2 regions of the Frankia alni ACN14a genome follow, and region 2 is predicted to be linked to the other one. Evidence: riboswitches for the same ligand, from Rfam matches in the RefSeq annotation. Region 2 holds a riboswitch; the other holds the start of a gene.
The links. A riboswitch is a leader RNA that binds a small molecule or an ion and turns the genes downstream of it on or off. The one in region 2 is predicted to bind cyclic di-AMP.

Region 1 (3,190 bases), 1.1 Mb from region 2:
GCCTCCCGCTGCGGATGGGGGGGGAATCCGAGGGAAGGCCGGCGGGGTCGGGGGCCTTCCGGCCGGACGGACGTCAGATGGGGGGGAGATCTGACGTCCGTCCGGCCGGAAGGAGGCGTTGCCCGGCTGGCACGGAAGCGAGGTCGGGTCGTGGTGCCGCGGGCGATGGCAGGGCCCGCGTACTGGAGCTGGTCCCGGCTCGGCCAGGACTACGACGCCGCCCGGCTTCGGCGGGCGCGCGGACCGGGTGCAGGTGGTCCGGCGGTGTCTCGGCGTCGGTGGTGTCTCGGCGTCAACGGAGTCTCGGCGTCGGCCGCGTCGTGGAACAGCGTCCGGGGCAGCCGCGATGATGACCCGGACGGTTCGGCGATGCGCACCTTCCGCCTGCCGGGGGGAGCAGGCCCGGCGGGGCGGGCACGACGGTGTACGGACGCGCGGTGAACCGAGGCCTGACCGGCGATCTGACCGCACGCGCGACCGGAGGGGGAGGCCGCGTCGCGATCGGCTCGGGGCTGGACGGGCTTCGTCGCACTTCCAGCCGGACGAGGTGACCACCGCAGGGCCGGCGCCGCACCGCAGGGCACCGTGCGCTGGCGTGAACGCTCTTAGACGCGTCCGACGTAGTAGGAGGTGGTGTAGATCGACTGGAGCTTCACGACGCTGCCCGTGTGCGGGGCGACCCACATCTTGCCGTCGCCGGCGTAGATGCCGACGTGGTAGATGTCTCCGGGCGAGCCGAGGAAGATCAGGTCGCCGGGCTGCTTGTTGTACTGCGACACCCGGGTGGTGGCGGCAAACTGGGCGTCCGTGGTCCGCGGCAGGCTCTTGCCGAGCTGCTTGAAGACGTACTGGACGAGCCCGGAGCAGTCGAACGAGCTCGGGCCGTCGGCGCCGTAGACGTACGGCTTGCCCGCCTGCAGGGAGGCCAGGTAGACGGCCTTCGCGCCGATCGAGCTGGACGGCACCGGCACGGACACCTGGGGGGAACCGACGGAGACGCCGCCGGAGAGGCTGCCCAGGCGGGCCGAGACACCGGCGAGCGGGGCCCGCTGCGGGCGCACGTTCAGGGTCGCGTCGTTGACCGAGTGGGCGGACTGCAGGGCGTCGGTGCCATCGAAGATCGCCGTGACGTTCGTCGTGGTGAGCACCCGCGCCGTGTAGGACGCGTAGCCCTGCGCGTTCGTCTGGAGGTGCTTGAAGGTGGCCCACCCGGTGGGGAGCTTCACCTGCACCTTGACGAGCTGGTTCGCCAGCGGCTCGTGGGTGGCCTCGTTGTACAGCGAGAAGCCGATGTCGACCGGCTCGTCCGCGTTCACGGTCACGTCGGGGTTCGTCACCCGCAGGCCGACCTGGACCTTGCCGGCCAGGGGCGGGGCGTCGAGCCCGTTCGCCGCACCGAGAGTGAGTCCCGAGGAGCTGTGCTCGCTGACCGCCGCCGCGGCGATGCTGCCACCCAGGGCGGCACGCGAGCCGATCTGCGCGGCGAGGGTGATCGGGGCGGTGTTCGGCGACTCTTCCAACGCCGTGTCGGCGTGGACGTCGGTGGCGCAGCCGGCCAGGGCCACTCCGGAGACAGCGACAGTCCCGGTGGTCATCGCGGCGAAGGCACGAGCACGGGCCCGGCTACGGGCGACCGGCGGCACGGTCTGGGCGCGGTGACGGCCGCGACCGGCGACGCGCGAATCTTCGTCGAGCTGCACGCTTTGCGCGGACAACGGTGTATTCCTTCCCGTACGCCTGCGAAGTGAGCTGTCGGGTTCGGGCTGGGCTGCCCGGTCCGAGGCGTGGCCTTCACGCACATCGGACTTGACCCCGAGACCAGCACCGCGGGTCGGTGCCGGCCGATGGAGGTGGGTCCCCCGCTCCTGCCCCAGATGACGACTCGGAGGGGACACCGTGGCCGGGGGCAGGATTCGGCGTTCGGCCCGGTGTTGTCGTGACGTCGGCGTGAGACTAGTCCACTTTGACGGGGTGGGTAAACACTAGTCCTTCCCAACTACAGCGAGTGTGCACCGAAGTGCCCCTGGACGGGACGCTCGGTCCGGCCCGTGCCGGCGGCCGCCACGGCCGCCCGATCGGCCAGGGAAACCGGGTATGGCCTGGGGTTCCGCCCTCGTCGAGAGGGTCGGTACGGACGGCTCGTGCGACGCCGACAAAGGCCCGGGCCCACCCCGGTCACTTCGGTCGAGCACCACGTACTCACGTCAGGTAGTCGAGCGGGCGGGGGTACCGGTATCCCCGGTCGGCCGCGGGCTCATCGGGCCCGGCCGCGCCGGGTCAGGAATCCGGCCGCGTCGAGCACCTGGAGTTCGACGGCGAGCTCGTGCACCTCGCGGGGCAGGGAACGGTGGTGGGCCAGGGCGGCCACGGCGGCGCGGGCATGGTCGGCGAGCTCGTCCAGGGCGTGCTGGCGCTGGCGCATGCGGGCCCGCTCCTCCTGGATCGTGCGAACGGTGTCCTCCTGCCAGCGCCGGGTCCGGATGAGGTGCTCGCTGGCGTCGGCGGCCTGGCGCTCGGCGTCCTCGAGCCGGTTCAGCAGCGCGTCGAGGGCTTCGAGTCGCCCGGCGAGCTCGGCGATCAGGTCGCCCCGCTCGGGCAGGATGGCGGTCTCTCGCCGCTGGGGGTCAGACGAGGGCATGTACTCCCCTGACGGGTGGGGGATCGGGGAACCGCTCCGAGCGGTGGGCACGAGACCCGGTTGCTCCGACACGGTTGGTAACGGTAACCGACGGGGAGGGCCGGGTGTAACCCATCGTACGGATACGTCACGGCAGTCAACTGATAGCGAAAATGAGCTATGGACCGGCTACCCTTGCCAGGTTTTCGAGTGCATAGCACGCCCTGTGTTGTTTGTGGACTCTTTCGCCCGATTCGGGGCCCCCTGTCGCCCAACGGATCGGCGTCGTCGGGGTAGGAGTGGCCGGCCGCCCCGTTCGGGTCGTCCTGACGGCCAGGGCGCGACGGCCGGCCGGGCGCCGGCCGACCCCGCAACTTCTGTGACGTTGAGTAGCGGCAGGGCTGGTGGCGGGGGAAACGCGGCGGCCGTCGGCGGCGTCAGAGCCAGCCGTTGCGTTTGAACGCCCGGTACAGAAACAGGCAGGCCGTCGCCATCACGGCGAGAACCGTTGGGTAACCCCAGGTCTGGCGCAGTTCGGGCATGTGCTCGAAGTTCATTCCGTAGATTCCGGCC
Region 2 (3,190 bases):
CCTGCTCATGCAGCTCTACTACCTGTGGATCATGCAGATCTGCCTGGTCATGGTCGGTCCGTTGCTGTGGAGCACGGCCGATGTCCGCGCCTGGGCCAGTCACTGCGAGCGAGAACTGGTCCGACGCGCCGAGAACCGGGACCGGGTGCGCGAGCGTCGCAGCGTGCTGCTGCGGGCCGTCGAACGGGACGTGGCGCCGTTGCTGGCCGGCGTCGCGGCGGGCCGGCTCGATCCGCAGGCCGACGCCGTGCGCTCGGAATGTGCCCGGCGGGCGGTCGCCGTGCGGCGGCTGCTGTTCGACGACGACGCCGTGCACAGCGCGCTCGGGGAGGCCATCGATGCCGCCGAACGGCACGGCACGGTCGTGTCCAGCCAGATCTCCGGTGGTCTCGACCAGCTTCCCGCCTCGGTGCGCGGCGAGTTCGTCGAGCAGGTGCACCATGCGCTGCGGGTGATGCCGAGCCGCCGGGTCCTGCTCACCGTCACTGCGCAGGCACGTACGGCCAGCCTGTTTCTGTCGTGTTCCTGGCCGGCGGGCCAGTTGCCGCCGGCGCCGTCGGGTCGGGCCATCGACATGATCGTCGACGTCGACGACGGGCAGCTCTGCATGGAGCTGCGCTGGCCGCCCGCGAAGGTGCCGCTCGGGCGGCGGCCATAGCTGGTGGCCGGTAGCTGGTGGCTGGTGCCTGGTTCGGGTGGTGACGGAGCCCCGCCCCCGCTCGGGGGACGGGGCTCCTGACCCGTGCTGGGTCGCGTCGCCTCGCGCCGGCCACGGCTCACGATCTGTCGAGCACGATCCGATCGATCATGTGCGGATCAGAGTCGGCCGAGTGCGGATGTCGGCGCGGTGTGTCGGGGCCTCAGATCCGGTGACCCCAGCAGGGCTTCGACGCGTACCAGGGGCTGGTGCCGGCCTGCGCGTAGAGCTGCCGCGCGCGCTGCCACTGCTCCCCGACGCTGGCGTTCTGGGGCAGACCACGGCCGCCCAGACCGTGCCAGGTGCTGGGCAGGAACTGGAACAGGCCGCCAGCTCCGATGGAGTTGACCGCGTGCGGGTTACCGCCGGATTCGCAGGGGATCACGGCGCGCAGGAAGTGGTCGGCGTTGGTCCCCGCGCTGGCCGGCTGGGACAGCGCGAGGCCGCCGCCGACGGAGGCGGCGAGAGTGGTGGCGATGACTGCGGCCCGGGTGCCGAGCTTGATCCGGTTGAGGCCCCGACCGAGCGAACGAGCGTTGGACATTGAGTTGCCCTTCCCCACGCCTGCGAGGTGAGCTGTCGGGTTCGGGCTGGGAATGCCCGGCCGCGGTTCTCGGCTTCACCCCTAGGACGCCCGACTTCGGCGCCCGGAATTGGTTCCCCCGTCCCTGCCGCAGGTTTGATTCTCATCGGGTGGGGGCAGGGTTCGGCGTGCCACCCGACGTCTGCCATCAGTTGACGGCATGGCGACGAACATAGCTGAGCGTGACCCCGGGAAATCAAGGGTACGTGACGATAGCCACAGTGCGTTCTATCGTCTTTGAATGATCTCGGTTCTGCGGTTTCGCGCCCGCGTGCGCGCCCGATTCTAACGGCCTTCGTGGCCCCGCGGAATGCCTGGATTGCGGTTGGTCGGCCACGCTGACCACAAACCCTTCGCGGTCCGTGGCCGGTTCTCTCCCGGGCGTGGCCGGGGGCGTTCTCTACCCGCGTCGGCGCAGCCGTTAACGGAGTCGAGAAAAATTCCACCGCCGCCCTCGCGCGGAGCGGCTCTTCCGCGCTTTTCCGAACTATACGGCACGCCGCGAGTAGTCCTGTCGAAAGGGGATGTGTCGGTCGGGCGGCCCGGTGATGTCGGTGACCGGGGCTCGGCCGGACGGCGCGGTCGGGCGGCGCGGTCGGACGGGGCGAGACCGACCGGTCGGGTGGTGGCGGAGCTCAGGGGTTGTAGGTCCAGGACGAGCCGGTGCCGCGGTACTGCTCGACCGGGATGGGGACGACCCCGGGGCGCATCCGGTCGGTGTAGAGGCGCCCGTGCAGGTGATCGATCTCGTGGGCGACCAGGCGGGCGAGGCCCTGCCGGTACACCGTGATGTGGCGGCGGCCCGAGGTGTCGGTGTGCTCCACGTGCAGCTCCAGGGACCGCGGGACGATGCCGCGGACGTCGAAGAAGCTCAGGCACCCCTCGTACTGCTCGTCGCTCTCGGGGACGGACTCGATGACGCGCGGGTTGAGCAGGGTGAGGATGTCGCCGTCCGCGGACCGCACGATGGCCGCCGCTCGGTTGATCCCGATCTGGGGCGCGGCGATGCCCATCCCCTTCCCGAACGTGTGCAGAGCGGACACCCGCTCCATGGCCGAGGAGAGCTCGGCGACGACGCGGCGGGCGTCCTCGGCCTCGACGGGCAGCTCGAACGACCGAGCCGGCTGGTGCAGGGAGGGATCGCCGACCTGGACGATGCCCGCCGCGGCCATCTGCCCGCTGGGCCGGGCCACGGTTCGGTCGGCGGGATCCCGGCTCGACGCGACCGCCCGGAAGTTCCATTCCAGGCGATATCTGGCGTGCAGCGGAGGATTGTTCGTGGACCAGGTGAAAACGCGCCTCTTGGCATCATCCGTGCGGGCGATCGCCGTGCGGAACGGGAAGGCGTCCGCGGTCATCGACGTCTCCATGCCCCAGACCACGGGATCGACCTCGGCGGGGAAGTCCAGCACGACCGACAGGAAGCTGGTCGGTACCCGGACGGCCCGCTGGAACCACGGGCCCCACTTCTCCTCGCCGACCCGGTAGCTGTACTCGATCCAGGCTGATTCGCCCGGGTAGAGGGGGAATCGGCCACGATTGTTCTCGAACAGCAGCCAGACCTCCTTCAGCGCATCCCAGTCGGTCTTGACCTGCCAGGACATGCGCTCGTCGCCGCAGTGCGCGCTGAGCTGCAGTTCCTCCCAGCGCAGCGGATTGCTGCGGTAGAGCCGGGCGGCGCGTTCCTGATCTCCGGGAAAGCGGTCGACGGAGATGCGCATCAGGTAGCGGGTCACCGGTTCGACGCCGGTGTTGAGCACGAGCCGGCGCTGATGGGCGACGTACATGCCGTCCTCGTACCGCAGCTCGGCGCGATCCTCCTCGACGACGAGCCCACCCGGGTCCGGGCCGGCCCGGGTACCTCGGGAGGCCCCGACCGGCTCGGCCGCCGTGATCGCCGCCGACGAGCC

Region 1: it holds a riboswitch for cyclic di-AMP, as region 2 does, so the genes downstream of both, FRAAL_RS02805 (C40 family peptidase) here and FRAAL_RS28405 (transglycosylase family protein) in region 2, are expected to answer to the same signal.

The regions. Positions count from the first base shown of each region.
Region 1 is NC_008278.1:704,685-707,874, forward strand. Features, by position in the region: gene FRAAL_RS02805 (C40 family peptidase) at 606-1,715, opposite strand; cyclic di-AMP (ydaO/yuaA leader) riboswitch at 1,721-1,898, opposite strand; gene FRAAL_RS02810 (hypothetical protein) at 2,255-2,638, opposite strand; gene corA (magnesium/cobalt transporter CorA) at 3,055-3,190, opposite strand, start outside.
Region 2 is NC_008278.1:7,085,861-7,089,050, reverse strand. Features, by position in the region: gene FRAAL_RS28410 (hypothetical protein) at 1-658, shown strand, start outside; gene FRAAL_RS28405 (transglycosylase family protein) at 861-1,241, opposite strand; cyclic di-AMP (ydaO/yuaA leader) riboswitch at 1,244-1,419, opposite strand; gene FRAAL_RS28400 (peptide deformylase) at 1,916-3,190, opposite strand, start outside.